3 regions of the Nonomuraea sp. NPDC050547 genome follow, and region 3 is predicted to be linked to each of the others. Evidence: riboswitches for the same ligand, from Rfam matches in the RefSeq annotation. Region 3 holds a riboswitch; each other region holds the start of a gene.
The links. A riboswitch is a leader RNA that binds a small molecule or an ion and turns the genes downstream of it on or off. The one in region 3 is predicted to bind cyclic di-AMP.
Positions count from the first base shown of each region.

Region 1 (4,913 bases), on a different contig from region 3:
TTCCGGACGTTCGGCGTGGCGGTGACGGTGGTCGAGGCCGCCGAGCGGCTGATCGCCCTCGAAGAGCCGGAGGCCGGCGCGCTGCTGGAGAAGGTCTTCGCCGGGCGCGGCATCGACGTGCGGACCTCGGCCAAGGTCGCGCGCGTGGACTACGGGGACGGCCGTTTCACGGTCGGCGGCGCCGAGGCGGAGCGGCTGCTGGTGGCGACGGGCCGCCGGGTGGATCTGAAGGCGCTGGGCGTCGGCGCGATCGGTCTCGACGAGAGCGCGCGGGCGATTCCCGTGGACGCGCGGATGCGCGCGGCCGAGGGCGTCTGGGCGATCGGCGACGCGGTAGGCAAGGGCGCTTTCACCCACATGTCGATGTACCAGGCGAACATCGTGGTCAAGGAGATCCTCGGCGAGCCCGTGCACGAGGCCGAGTACCACGCCGTGCCCCGGGTGACCTTCACCGATCCCGAGGTGGGCGCGGTGGGCCTGACCGAGGCGCAGGCCCGCGAGCGGGGCCTGGATGTGCGCGTCGCCATGGGCGATCTGGGCACGCGCGGGTACATCGCCCAGGCCGAGGGGCTGGTCAAGCTGGTGGCCGCCGACGGTGTCCTGGTCGGCGCGACCGTGGCGGCGCCGCCCGGGGGCGAGGTCCTGGGACTGCTGACGCTGGCGGTGCACGCCCGTGTCCCGCTCCCCAGGCTCGACGAGATGATCTACGCCTACCCGACGTTCCACCGGGCGGTTTCGGCCGCCGTGAAGGAGCTCACCGCGGCCGGGTGACCGTCAGCGCGACGCGGGGCGCTTGCCGTGGTTGGCCTTCTTCTTCTTGCGTGCTCGGGACTTGCGGGCGCGCCTTGCCATCCGTCGTCCTCCTTTGAGCGGGCCTTTTCCGGTACGGCATGCGTATCCCACACCAGGCCCCCCGGCAAGCGACCTCACATTCTTCAACATGTTCATGTCATAATCTGTTTGAACTTGTTGGAAGGAGAGCGCGTGCTCGCACAGCAGCGGCAACAGACGATCCTCGAACGGGTCCGGGCCAGCGGCGGCGTCCGCGTGGCCGACCTCGTGCGCGAGCTCGGCGTCTCCGACATGACCGTCCGGCGCGATCTGGAGTCCCTGGCCGAGCGCGGCCTGCTGGAGAAGGTGCACGGCGGCGCGACCACGCTCGGCCCCGGCTCCACGGAGGAGCCGGGCTTCACCGCCAAGTCCGCCCGCCAGCAGCAGGAGAAGGAGTCGATCGCGCGCCGCGCCGCCGAGCTGGTCGGGCCCGGCACCGCGGTCGCCCTGTCGGCGGGCACCACCACGTGGGCGCTGGCCCACCACCTGGTCTCGGTGCCCGACCTCACCGTCATCACGAACTCGGTCCCGGTCGCCGACGTCTTCCACCGCGCCCCGCGCGCCGACCGCACGGTGGTGCTCACCGGCGGCGTCCGCACGCCCTCCGACGCGCTGGTCGGTCCCGTCGCCGTCGCCGCGATCCGCCGCCTGCACGTGGACACGCTGTTCCTGGGCGTGCACGGGATGAGCGCGCGCGCCGGGTTCACCACGCCGAACCTGCTGGAGTCGGAGACCGACCGGGAACTGGTGGCCGCCGCCCACCGCCTGGTCGTGCCGGCCGACCACACCAAGTGGAACACCGTCGGCATCAGCACGATCGCCGACCTGGCAGAGGCCGACGTCGTCATCAGCGACCAGGGTCTGCCCGCCGAGGCGCGCGCCGAGCTGGCCGAGCGCGTCGGGGAACTGATCATCGCGGAGGGCACGCAGTGAAGCGCACCATCACCCACCTGGCCGACGGGCGAGAGCTGATCTACTTCGACCGGCGCGACGACGCCGACCGCGGCGCGGTGGACCGGCGCCCGCTCGACCCCCGGCCGCTCGCCTCGGAGCTGCGCTACGACCCGCTGACCGAGGAGTGGATCGCGATCGCGGGGCACCGGCAGACGCGGACGTTCCTGCCGCCCGCCGACGAGTGCCCGTTGTGCCCGTCGTCCGACACGCGGGCCTCGGAGATCCCGGCGCACGACTATGACGTGGTGGTGTTCGAGAACCGCTTCCCATCTTTCAGCGGAAATTTTGGGACTTATCACGATGTGGGCGGCCTGAGTGAGGTGCGGCCGGGGGCGGGGCGGTGTGAGGTGGTGTGCTTCACCTCCGAGCACTCCTCGTCGTTCTCACGGCTGACCGACGCGCAGGTCGAACTGGTCATGGAGGCGTGGGCGGACCGCACCGCCGAGCTGTCCGCGATCGAGGGCGTGGAGCAGGTCTTCGTCTTCGAGAACCGGGGCGAGGAGATCGGGATCACGCTGCCCCACCCGCACGGGCAGATCTACGCCTACCCCTACGTGACGCCGCGGACCAAGCTGCAGCTCGCGGCGGCGCAGCGGCGGCCGGGGCTGTTCGCGGACGTGCTGGCCGCCGAACGGGCCGGGGAGCGGGTCGTGGCGGCCAACGAGTTGTGGACCGCCTTCGTGCCGGCCGCGGCGCGCTGGCCGTACGAGGTGCATGTCTACCCGCATCGGCAGGTGCCGGACCTCGCGGCGCTGACCGAGGCGGAGCGGGCGGCCTTCGCGCCGCTCTACACCTCGGTGCTGCGGGCGCTGGACGGGATCTTCGGGGTGGCCATGCCGTACATCTCGGCCTGGCACCAGGCGCCGGTGCAGTACCTGCGTGAGCTGGGACATCTGCACCTGGAGCTGTTCTCGATCAGGCGCGCGCCCGGCAAGCTCAAGTACCTGGCGGGGTCGGAGTCGGCGATGGGGGCCTTCGTCAACGACGTGCTGCCCGAGGAGGCCGCACGCCTGCTTCGATCACAGGTAGATCACTAATTGATTTCCACTTGAAGTCGCGTTACCCGCCATTTACTACTAATATCCCTCACGCACCGGTTGTCACAGCCGTTGCCGCCTAATCCCGGGCGTGTTGCCCAGGAGCCGGGGACCCAGCCTCACCTGGGGTGAATCCACTTCGGTGGTAGGGCATCTCCATGCCCGAACCCGTCAGCTAACCCGGCCGGCAGATGGAGAGGAATCCCCCACGTGGCGGTTGCGTCCCCCGCGGCTCTGGCCATCGGTCTCATCACCGCCGCAGCTGTGGCGCTCACCCCGGCGAGCGCGCTCGCCGCGCCCAAGCCGAGCGAGAAGCAGCTGCGGGCCGAGCTGAAGAAGCTCAACACCCAGGTGGACAAGCTCATCGAGAGTTACAACGGCAAGCGCGTGGCCCTCGCCAAGGCGAAGGAGGCGGAGAAGTCCGCCCAAGCGCGCCTGGCCACCGCCGAGACGGCCCTGGTCGAGGCCGAGCGGCGGGTGGCCGAGATCGCCCAGCTGCGCTACCAGGGCAGCGGCGGCACGCTGCCCGGCTTCCTGTACACGCCTGACGCGCCGGGCGCGGCCGTACTGGAGCAGCTCACCGACGAGGAGCAGGCGGTCATCGCGGGCGTCGCCGCCGCCCGCGACGAGAAGAAGAAGGCCGCCGACGCGGCCGCCGCGCTCACCGCCCAGATCGCCGGGCAGGCGGATGAGGTGGACAAGGAGCGCGACGAGGCCGAAGGCGTCATCAAGGACATCAAGGACAAGCTCCAGGACCTCATGCCGTACGGCACCGGCAAGCGCAACGACGGTTCCTGGGCCCCCGAGCTGCCCTCCGGCTCCGACAACATCACCTCACGGATGCGGATCATCCGCGACGAGATCAAGAAGACCTTCAACCTGCCCTTCGAGGTCGGCTGCTACCGCTCGGGCGGCGGCGGCGAGCACCCGCTCGGCCGGGCCTGCGACTTCATGATGAGCACCGGCGGCTCCATGCCCACCGCCGCCAACCAGGCACTCGGCGACCAGATCGCGGCCTGGGCGATCAAGAACAAGAACCGCTTCGGCGTGAAGTACGTCATCTGGAAGCAGCGCATCAACATGGGATCGGGATGGCGGGCGATGAGCGACCGCGGCAGCATCACCGAGAACCACTTCGACCACCCGCACATCTCCATGCAGTGAGTGCGCCCCAGTAGTGTGACCCCTCGGATGTGATCACCGGGCAAGGAGGGGCACCGTGGCGCTGCAGCCACCGCCGGGACTGGCCATGCTGCTCAACATCGTCGTCTCGTGGCCGCTCGTCGACGAGGACCGGCTGTACGCGGCCGGTACCCAGTGGATCTCCTTCGCGATGACGGCGGTGCGCGTCTCCTCGACCGCGGCCACGCACGCCGCCCAGACCACCGCACGCAACGAGGGCGAAGGCGTCCGGGCGTTCGACGGCGAGTGGCGCGACACCTCCGCACGCTCCGGCGACGCGGTCACCGCCGCGCTGCTCATCGGCGGCGCGTTACAGATCTCCGCGACGATCGTGCTGGCCATGAAGGTGGCGCTGATCGTCCTGCTCATGCGGCTCGCCCTGCACCTGTCGCGGCTGGTCGCGGCCTCTGGCCCCACCGCCGGCGCCTCGCTCGCCGCCGTGGGTCCGGTCGTGGGCGGCGCCAGGACGACCGCGCGGGAGATCATCCGCCGGATGGTCGAGCTGCTGGAACGCAGCGCGCTGCGCCTGTTCGGACGCGCGTCCGCGCTGCTGCGCAAGCCGGCCTCCAAAGCGGGGTCCGGCGCGATCCCGCCCGGCAGGCGGCCGCCGACACCCCTGCGCGGCCCCGGCAACCACCTCGAGTCGGCGGCCGACAAGAACGTCGACGTCTCGAGCATCACGCCGTACCCGATCTGGCGGCGCGACCGCCCGCCGGTCTACCGCGCCGAGGACAGGTCTCCCGACGAGATCTTCGAGCGGGGCCTGCGCCCGCGCGACCCGTCGATGACGAACCTGTCCGACTACGTGCTCAAGGCCAAGCCGTCCGCCTTCGTCGGGACCAGCACGCGGATGGACATCGACAACGCCGTCCCGCGCCGCTACGTCTACGAGGTCGACGCCCCGGGCGG
Region 1 is NZ_JBITGW010000022.1:54,723-59,635, forward strand. It holds gene ACIBHY_RS43435 (dihydrolipoyl dehydrogenase family protein) at 1-771, shown strand, start outside; gene ACIBHY_RS43440 (50S ribosomal protein bL37) at 775-852, opposite strand; gene ACIBHY_RS43445 (DeoR/GlpR family DNA-binding transcription regulator) at 985-1,764, shown strand; gene galT (galactose-1-phosphate uridylyltransferase) at 1,761-2,822, shown strand; cyclic di-AMP (ydaO/yuaA leader) riboswitch at 2,889-3,026, shown strand; gene ACIBHY_RS43455 (coiled-coil domain-containing protein) at 3,033-3,986, shown strand; gene ACIBHY_RS43460 (hypothetical protein) at 4,042-4,913, shown strand, end outside.
Region 1: another riboswitch for cyclic di-AMP. It lies ahead of ACIBHY_RS43455 (coiled-coil domain-containing protein); the one in region 3 lies ahead of ACIBHY_RS01375 (C40 family peptidase).

Region 2 (4,913 bases), on a different contig from region 3:
ACCGCCGGCCTCCACAGCGGACCGGCACCCGACGGCTACACCATTGTCGTGAATGTCGCCCTGGGCAACCCGCTTGAGATGCCCGCCCCCTGGAACCTCACCCTCGACACAGCCCAACTCAACGTGGCCGAGAGCTCCGGCTGATCGACAATGTCGCCATGAAGAACTTCGTGCTCGACCAGCCGATCGCCCAATACATCCACGAACACACCACCCGCCCCGATCCGCTCCTCGAGCAACTGGCCATCGAGACCCGCGCGGCCACCGGCGACCAGGCCAGCATGCAGATCTCCGCTTCCCAGGGCCGCCTGCTCACCATGATCACCCAGCTCGTCGACCCGTCGGTGGCGGTCGAGGTGGGCACGTTCACCGGCTACTCGTCGCTCTGCCTCGCCCGCGGCCTGTCCGGCGGGCACCTCTACTGCTACGACGTGAGCGAGGAGTGGACCGCGATCGCCAAACGCTACTGGGAGGACGCGGGCGTCACCGACCGCATCACCCTGACCCTCGGCCCCGCCACAGAAACCCTGCCGACCCTCCAGCGCTCCGTCGACCTGGCCTTCATCGACGCCGACAAGCCCGGCTACCCCGCCTACTACGAACTGCTCATGGAACGCCTGCGCCCCGGCGGACTGATCATGGTGGACAACACCCTGTGGACCGGCTACGTGGCCGACCCGTCGAGAAACGACGAGACCACGGTGACGATCCGCGAGTTCAACGACATGGTGATGCAGGATCCCCGCGTGACCACGACCATCCTCCCGATCTCCGACGGCCTCACCTTGATCCGCAAGAACTGACCAACACGCTGTCCTGCCACCGCCTGCCCAGCGGGGGGCTCCTTCGGCCGGCGCTCCACGCGGATGCCGGCCGGCACTGGCGCACGGGTGCGGGGCGCGGGGGTGCCGGTGCGCGGGTGCGGGGCGAAAGAGGTGCTGCCCCACGGGTGCGGGGCAGCACGGGTGTCAGCTGATCTTGTGGATCCAGCTGTGGGGGTCGGGGCGGGTGCCGTACTGGATGCCGACGAGTTCGTCGCGGATGCGCATCGTGACCGGGCCCGGGGTGCCGTCGCCCACGGTCCAGGCACGGTCGGCGCCCTTGACCGAGCCGACCGGCGTCACCACGGCGGCGGTGCCGCAGGCGAAGACCTCGGTCAGTTCGCCCGACTCGCAGCCGGCCTGCCACTCCTCGATCGATAGGCGGCCCTCTTCGGCCTTCAGGCCGAGGTCGCCGGCGAGCTTGAGGATGGACTCGCGGGTGATGCCGGGCAGGAGCGTGCCGGTGAGGGCGGGGGTGAGGAGGCGATCGCCGTACACGAAGAAGAGGTTCATGCCGCCCATCTCCTCCACGTAGCGGTGCTCGTGGGAGTCGAGCCAGACGACCTGGTCGCAGCCCTGGGCGACGGCCTCGCGCTGGGCGACGAAGGCTCCGGCGTAGTTGCCGCCGCACTTGGCGGCGCCGGTGCCGCCGGGGGCGGCGCGGGTGTACTCGGTCGAGAGCCACACGGAGACGGGCTTGACGCCGCCGCTGAAGTACGAGGCGGCGGGCGAGGCGATGACCATGAAGCGGTAGTTCTCGGACGGGTAGTTGACGCCGAGGCCGACCTGGGTGGCGATGATGAACGGGCGCAGGTAGAGGCTGTGGCCCTCGGTCGTGGGGACCCAGTCGCGGTCGGCCTGGACGAGGAGTTCGAGCGCCTCCACGAAGGTGTCTTCCGGCAGTTCCGGCATGGCCATGCGCGCGCAGGAGTGGTTGAAGCGGGCGGCGTTGGCGTAGGGGCGGAAGGTGACGATCGAGCCGTTCGCGTGCCGGTAGGCCTTGAGACCCTCGAAGAGTTCCTGCGCGTAGTGGAAGACGGAGGTCGCGGGGTCGAGCGTGAGCGGTCCATACGGCGTGAGGCGGGCGTCGTGCCAGCCGGTGCCCTCCGTGTAGTCGATCGAGACCATGTGATCGGTGAAGGCTTTCCCGAACCCGGGGCTCGCCAGTACCGCCTCGCGCTCTGCCGCGGTGCGAGCGTGGTCGGATAGCTGCACGTCGAAGCTGAGCTTCTGAGAGGTGGTCATGACGGAGATCCTTCTCTTTCTCTGAGGACTACCCTGCATCCATTCTGCGCCGGATCGGGTAGAGGGAACTTACTGCATCTAAAAGGACGACCGTTAGGGCGCAACGAAAACGCCCGGAGGCTCTCGCGAGCCACCGGGCGTGGGTGGTCAGGCGGCCGCGAGTGCGCTGGGGCGCCTGGGCCGCTTGTCAGGTCGGTACCGGGTGTTCACGAGCTGCGGGTTCGCGCGTTGCCTGCCGTACCTCCGCAGACTTCTTGTCAGACCCCGAGGGTGGGGGATCTCACGTTCTGCGGTACGGCGGGCCGCTCGTGGGCCGGTGGCCTGAGGCGTCAGGCGCCGCCGGATACTCGGGCGGCGAGGTCGTCGCCGATTTCCCGGGTGGTGCGGGCGGCGGCGTGCGAGAGGCGCTCAACGATGTCGTCGGCGACGGCCTGCTCGACGCGGGCGGCCTCGGCGGTCAGACCGAGGTGGTCCAGGAGCATGGCGACCGAGAGGATGGTGGCGGTCGGGTCGGCCTTGCTCTGCCCGGCGATGTCGGGGGCGCTGCCGTGCACCGGCTCGAACATGCTCGGCGCGGCGCCTTCGGGGTTGATGTTGCCGCTGGCCGCGAGGCCGATGCCACCGGCCACCGCGGCGCCGAGGTCGGTGATGATGTCGCCGAACAGGTTGTCGGTGACGATCACGTCGAAGCGCTCGGGCTGGTTGACGAAGAACATCGTGGCCGCGTCGATGTGCACGTAGTCGGTGGCGACCTCGGGGTACTCCTCGGCCACGCGGTCGAAGGTGCGCTGCCACAGGTCACCGGCGAAGGTGAGCACGTTGGTCTTGTGGACCAGCGTGAGTTTCTTGCGCGGGCGGCTCTGCGCCTTGGCGAAGGCGTAGCGGACGACGCGTTCGACGCCGTAGGCGGTGTTGATGGACTCCTGCGTCGCCACCTCGTACGGCGTGCCCTTGCGCATGGCCCCGCCGGTGCCGGCGTAGAGCGACTCGGTGCCTTCGCGGACGACGACGATGTCGATGTTCTCGGCCGGTGTGTCGGCCAGCGGCGTCGCGACGCCGGGCAGCAGCTTGACCGGGCGCAGGTTGACGTAGTGGTCGAAGTCGAAGCGGATGCGCAGGAGCAGGTCGCGCTCCAGCAGGCCGGGCGGCACCTTGCGGGGATCGCCGACGGCGCCGAGCAGGATCGCGTCGTAGCCGCGCAGCTCCTGCAGCACGGAGTCGGGTAGGACCTCGCCGGTCCTGGCGTAGCGGTCCGCGCCGAGGTCGTACTCGGTGATGTCGAACTTGGGACCGACCGCCTCGAGAACCTTGAGGCCCTCGGTCACGACCTCGGTACCGATGCCGTCTCCGGGGATGACGGCCAGGCGAATGCTACGCGACTCCATGGGCGGTACCTTACCGGGTCGTCTCGCCTGACGAGCAACCCATCTCATTTCCCGGACACTCCATTTTGCCCGATTTGCACGCTTTTGACTGTTTCGTTAGAGTCCCACCAGCCTAATCCGCACACCGCAGTGCGGAGCCGGGGACCCACCTCCCCCATTGGGGCGAATCGGCGCTTACCACGCCGTAGGGCGACTTCCAGGCCCGAGCCCGACAGCTAACCCGGTAGGCCTTGTGGAAGGACATTCCCCTGTCTCGCATCATCGCGACCGCTGTGCTCATCACCGTCTCCGGTGTCACCGCAGCCACCCTCGCATCCCCCGCCATCGCATCCCCCGCCTCCCCCGCCTCCCCCGTCACCACCGTCGACCCCTACGACGTCACGCTGACCAGCCAGGGCCTCAAGGAAATCCAGGAGCGGCGGACGCCCAAGCCCAGCTGGCAGAAGGCCCTGGCCTACGCCATGGACAAGCGCGGCACCCCGTACGTCTGGGGCGGCACCACCAAACGCGGCTACGACTGCTCCGGCCTCATGCTCCGCGCCTACGAAAGCGCGGGCATCGAACTACCCCGCACCGCCGCCCAGCAGTACTCGGCGTTCTCCAGAAAGATCAGTTGGAAGAACCTGAAGCCCGGCGACCTGGTCTTCTTCTCGGGACTGGGGCACGTGGGCATGATCTCCCGGCCTGGGCACATGGTGCATTCGCCGCGTACCGGTGATGTGGTCAAGGAGGAAAAGCTGAGCGCCTGGCGCCGCCGCGCCTTCGTGGGCGCCGTGCGTCCGGATCCGGCGGGCGTCAAACTCACCAACCAGCTCGAAAAGATCCGCCAAGCCCCCGCGCCCGTCATGCCCACCGCCACGCTGTGACGCGCCCGTTCTCCTGATCTTCTCCTGATCACCTGATAGCGCTGATCCCGCCGGCCCGTCGCGGCGAGCTGTCGCGGTTTCTCCCGTGCGTGGCTTCACTCACGCGCGGGAGAAACCACGGCCTCTGTCGCGCGGGCAATGTCGCGACTTTCTCATGCCGCGCGCGGGCTCTCGCGCGGGCAATGTCGCGACTTTCTCACGCCGCGCGCGGGCCCTCGCGCGGGCCCTTTCGCGGTTTCTCCCGCGAGCGGCCCTGTCGCACGCGAGCTTCTGTCGCGTGGGGTTCTGTCACTGCAGGTTCTTCTCCTACGGCAAGCCACCCACCCCCACCCGCCGCACGTGGACCTCTCTGTCCAGGGAGACGGTCGTCCAGCGGGGGTGGCTGACCGCCGTAACGAGCGCACGTACAGGCGGCATCCCCCATACCCTCGCTGATCTCAGCCCATACGGGTGGAGAAGATCAGGTCCCAGGCGCGGCCCCTCGCATGGGCGACGGCGCCCAGCAACACCCCGCTGTCACCCAGAGCGCTGGCCACGATCGTGGGCCGGAGGGGCCCCAGTTCGCCGATTCGGCGTTGGATGGCGTCGCCCAGCAG
Region 2 is NZ_JBITGW010000011.1:237,864-242,776, forward strand. It holds gene ACIBHY_RS27730 (hypothetical protein) at 1-144, shown strand, start outside; gene ACIBHY_RS27735 (O-methyltransferase) at 159-803, shown strand; gene ACIBHY_RS27740 (branched-chain amino acid aminotransferase) at 969-2,066, opposite strand; gene ACIBHY_RS27745 (3-isopropylmalate dehydrogenase) at 2,396-3,451, opposite strand; cyclic di-AMP (ydaO/yuaA leader) riboswitch at 3,551-3,696, shown strand; gene ACIBHY_RS27750 (C40 family peptidase) at 3,724-4,317, shown strand; gene ACIBHY_RS27755 (ROK family protein) at 4,755-4,913, opposite strand, start outside.
Region 2: another riboswitch for cyclic di-AMP. It lies ahead of ACIBHY_RS27750 (C40 family peptidase); the one in region 3 lies ahead of ACIBHY_RS01375 (C40 family peptidase).

Region 3 (4,913 bases):
AGGGGTTCGGTGATGGCGGTGACGCGGGCGCGCCGCCGTACCAGCGGGAAGAGCGCGAACAGCAGGGCGGCGCCGAACGCGGCGCCCAGCGCGCCGATGAGCGTGCCGTTGAGCACGTCGTTGTACTTGGCGTGGCCGAGTTCGTGGGCGACGACGAGCTCGACCTCCCGCTCCGGCGCCTTGAGCAGCGTGTCGTAGACGACGATGCGGCGGGTGGCGCCGAAGCCGGAGACGTAGGCGTTGAGCGCGGTCGTGCGGCGGGAGGCGTCGGCGACGAGCACGTCCTCGACCGGTACGCCGTCGCGCTCGGCCATGGCCAGCAGGCCGGTACGCAGCTGGGACGGCGGCATGGGCCGGAAGTCGTTGAACAGCGGCTCGAAGACGACCGGATACACGAACGAGGCGGCGACGGTCAGCGCGGCGGCGCCCACGGCGGCGGGCACCCACCAGCGCCGGAACCTGCGCGCCAGGCCCACCAGCGCCACGATCATGATGGACAGCAGCACGACCCTGACCGCGATGTTCTTCAGCCGGTCGCCGCTCCAGCCCGCCCAGTCCTGCGTGGACAGGCCGAACTCGCGCAGCCGTACCTCGAACCACATGCCGAGCGGCCAGCGCACGACCTCGACCAGCACGGTGAGCAGCAGCACGCCCAGCACGACCCGCACCCACCACGGGCCCTTGAGCCGCCCGAGGACCTTCGCGCCGAGCGGCGTGGCGACCAGCAGCCCGGCGAACAGGATCGTGAGACCGAACGACAGGTACGACGGCACGCTGGTGGCCGCGTCGAACGCCTGCGACCTGGCGATCTCGGCGGCGGAGAAGTCGCGGGCCGGATCGGGGGCGACCCGGGGCGCTCCCGGCGGCAGCGCCCGCCAGGGCGTGGTGAACGCGGCGACCGCGACCACGACGGCGCCGAGCGCGACGGCGGCGATCCCGGCCTGCCGGTGTACCCGCGCGGGGGCCTTGTCCCGCTGATCGGTCACTCGAGTTCCTCCCGTAGATAGGCGCGCCATCCGGCGACGAGCTCGCCGGACGGCAGGGGCAGGGCCCGCTCCACGCCCAGCCGCCGCGCGTCGCGGTAGAGCCTCACCAGCCTGTCCTCGCCGAAGCGCGCGGCCAGGAAGCGACACGCCAGCCAGGCCTCCTGGTAGGACTGTGCCAGCCGCGCGGCCCCGGGCGCGAACGCGTCCGCCCCGGGCAGTTTCCCTGGCACCCGTCCGGCCCGTACCTCGGTGGCGAGTTCGGCCGCCGCCACGGGCACGGCCAGGCCCGCGTCCTTGTAGGCCACGTAGTCGGCGAACCCCTCGTACAGCCAGGCGGGCAGTCCGGCGGTGCCGGCGGCGACGTGGGTGAGCTCGTGGGCGAGGACGACGTCGCGTCCGGTGGGGGTGAGTTTGGCGTAGTTCTCCGGGATCACGATGACCCTGCCGTCGTGGGCGATCGCGGCCAGCCCCTCGACCGAGCCCACGCCGGCCGTCCGCGCCGCGTGTGCGGCGTCCTCGGCGAGTTCGACGCTGGGCCGTACCCGCTGGCCGAGGATCGCCGCGACGCGCACCGCCGCCCGCTCGGCGCGCCGCTGAAGGTCCGCTTCCGCATCGGGCGCCCGTTCGGGGGCGCAGCCCAGCGTGAGGACCAGGAGGGCCGCGAGCGCGGCGCGACGGCTCACGACCACGGCCCCGATGGTAGCCGGACGCGCGAAGGCCCCGTCCCGGGAGGGGACGGGGCCTTTCGGACCGGGCGACTACAGACCGGGCCGGACGGCTCCCGCGAAGGACGACTTGCGCCATCCGCTGAGCCGCTCGATGCGCACCCGCTTGCCGGAACTCGGCGAGTGGACCATCTTGCCGTTGCCGACGTACATGCCGACGTGGCCTCGACCGCGGAAGAACAGCAGGTCACCCGGCTGTAGAGACTTCCACGAGATCTTCTTCTTGATGCGCGCGTACTGGCTGTGCGTCACGCGGGGGATCTTGACTCCGGCCTTCTTCCAGGCGAACTGGACGAGACCGGAGCAGTCGAAGGCGCCGGGTCCCGTTCCGCCGTAGCGGTACGGGTCGCCGATCTGCGCCCTTGCCGCGGAGACGGCCTTGCGGGCCTTGCTCTTCTGCCGGGCAGTCGTCGACTGCGTCGCCGTCTTGGCCGAGGTGGTGGTCTTGGCCGTGGTACGCGCCTGGGCCGCCGGGGCATGGAGGGCGAACCCTCCGGCCGTCACGGTCATGGCGAGCGCCGCGCCACCGAGAACAAGACGGGGGTTGTGCGGGGAGGTAGACAGGATTTCTCCTTGGTTCTTCCACGAACGCCTACCGGGTTAGCTGACGGATTCGGGCCTGGAAGTCGCCCTACGGCACGCTGAACGCGCCGATTCACCCCTTGATCCCGGGGGAATGGGATCGGTGGTTCCCCGGCTCCGTGCCTCCTGGCTGCACGGACTCGGCAGGTCGCGGCCCCTGGTCGTACGGGGGCGACCGGCGGATCTCTATGGGTCCTCATCGAGCCCGGACGGGGCCGATGCCGGTTCGCGGCGCCATGGCTTGTTCGCCGCGACGCCAGAACGTACTCCCGGGTTCATGGCCCGGCAAAGTCCCGGCAAAGTTGTAAAGATCAGATAAAGGACCCTGTCAGGACGGGAACTCCTGCTGGACAGCGGGGTCCCGTTACTCAAATGTGACCCTCCTCACACTTGGAGCTCCAGGGGTGAGTCAGGTCCCATTCGCCCCTCCTGTCACACGCGTCACAGCGGTCAGCCGGAAGCCCGTCGGCGTGTGCCGTACCTCTTCGATCTCCTTCAGCCGCGCGGCGTGCTCGCCGCCGAGATAGCGGAACAGGTACGGCACGCGCCGCCTCCGCCGGATCTCGAACCGGGCGGCGATGGCGTCGAGCATGTCCTCCGCGGGCGAGTGATCGACGTGCGCCTCGCGCCAGCGGGTCATCGGGTCGCGCTCGGGCCCGTCGAAGCGGCCGAGCAGGGTTCCGGCGTCGTAGAACCAGGTGGCGGCGGCCTCGTCGGCCCAGTCCCAGGCGAACTCGTCCACCACGAGCAGCCCGCCCGGCCTCAGCAGCGCGGCCGCCCGGTCGAGTGCGGCCTCCAGCGGATGCATGTGGTGCAGCGACAGTGACAGCACGATGACGTCGAACGGGTCGTCCTCGTAGACGGTCAGGTCGGCGCGCTTGGCGGGCACGCCCGCCGCGAGCGCCGCGGCCGGGTCGAGGTCGATGGCGGTGACGTCGTGGCCGCTCGCGATCAGCGCACCGGCCAGCGCGCCGTCGCCGCAACCGGCGTCGAGAACGCGGGCGGGAGCCTCGGGCAGCGCGGAGAGAATCCAGGTATCCATGGGTCCGATCGTGCAGCGAGCGATCCATGCGCACCACTGCGGGTTCGGCATGAAAGACATAAGCTCCATGCATGCTTGACGTCTGGTCGCTGAAGGTGCTGTCAGAGGTGGGACGGCTCGGGTCGTTCTCGGCGGCCGCCGAGGCGCTGTCCATGACCCAGCCGGCCGTCTCCCGGCAGATCGCCGCGCTGGAGCGCCGGTCGGGGGTGCTGCTGTTCCACCGCCTGCCACGCGGCGTACGGCCCACCGGCGCCGGGCAGGCCGCCCTGGAGCAGGCCGCGCACGTGCTCGACGGGATCGCGCTGCTGGAGACCCGGCTGGCCGCGCACGCGTCGGGCGAGCACGGGCGGGTGCGCGTACAGGCGTTCCCGAGCGCCGTCACCGCGTTCGTGCCCGAGTGCTTTCGCGTCTTCGCCGCCCGTCACCCGGCGGTCGAGCTGTCCCTGACCGTCGGCGGCGGCGGCGCGTCCGCCGTCCTCGCGGGAGAGGCCGACCTCGCGCTGCTCACCTCGTGGGACCCCGAGCCCGCCGGCCTGGAACTGGTGCCGCTGCTCGACGACGAACTGCTGGTCGCGCTGCCGGAAGGCCACCCGCTGGCGGCCGGGGAGAGCGTGCGGCTGCGTGCGCTGGCCGGTCAGGCCTGGATCGACGGCAGCCACCCCGACTGCCTCGGGCCGCTGTCGGAGCTCGCCGCGGCGCTGGGGGCGCCGCCGCGCGTCAGCCACCTGTGCGACGACTGGAACGGCCGCCAGGGCCTCGTGGCGGCCGGCGTCGGGGTGATGGTGTTCCCGTCGATCGCGGGCGGCGCGGCCCTGCGCCCGGACATCAGGCTCCTGCGGCCGGATCCGGCCCTGCCCGCGCGCCGCGTCCTCGCCGCCGTCCTGCCCGCGCCCGGCCGCTCACCGGCCGTGGAGGAGCTGCTGCGGACCATGCTCGGGTACGGCAGGCCGTAACGCCGGCCGGGGCTTCAGGGCCGGATCGCGCCCACGACGCGCCTGCCGTACGAGGTGAACTTGACGACCTTGATGACGTCACCCGTCTGGGGCGCGTGCACGATGTTGCCGTTGCCCGCGTAGATGGTGACGTGGCCGAGGCCCTCGCTGAAGATCAGGTCACCGGGGCGCAGCGCGTCGAGCGAGACCCGGCGCTTGGCCCCCCACGCCCACTGCTGCCAGGTCGTACGCGGCAGCGAGACGCCGGCCGCCCGCCAGGAGGCCTGGGTGAAGCCCGAGCAGTCGTACCCGCGCGGACCGGTGCCGCCGTAGATGTACGGCTTGCCGACCTGCCCGAACGCGAACTTCAGCACCGCCGCCGCGTTCCCCGTGGCCGGGCCCGTGTACTTGATGCCGGTGCTGTTGGGATCGCCCGACTTGTACGCGCCGAGCTCACGCAGGAGCTTCTTCTGCTCCTGGATCAGCTTGAGGATCTCGGCTCGTTCCTTCTCGACCTTGTCGCGCTCCTCGTCGGCCGCGACCAGCGCGTCCTGGGCCAGGTCGCGCTCGGTCTTGAGACCCTTGTTCTCCCGGTCGAACGCGGCCAGCTTCTCCGCCCGCTCCGCCTGGAGCTGGCCGGTGAGTG
Region 3 is NZ_JBITGW010000001.1:290,942-295,854, reverse strand. It holds gene ACIBHY_RS01385 (M48 family metallopeptidase) at 1-986, opposite strand, end outside; gene ACIBHY_RS01380 (hypothetical protein) at 983-1,675, opposite strand; gene ACIBHY_RS01375 (C40 family peptidase) at 1,745-2,221, opposite strand; cyclic di-AMP (ydaO/yuaA leader) riboswitch at 2,286-2,449, opposite strand; gene ACIBHY_RS01370 (class I SAM-dependent methyltransferase) at 2,703-3,335, opposite strand; gene ACIBHY_RS01365 (LysR family transcriptional regulator) at 3,407-4,288, shown strand; gene ACIBHY_RS01360 (NlpC/P60 family protein) at 4,303-4,913, opposite strand, start outside.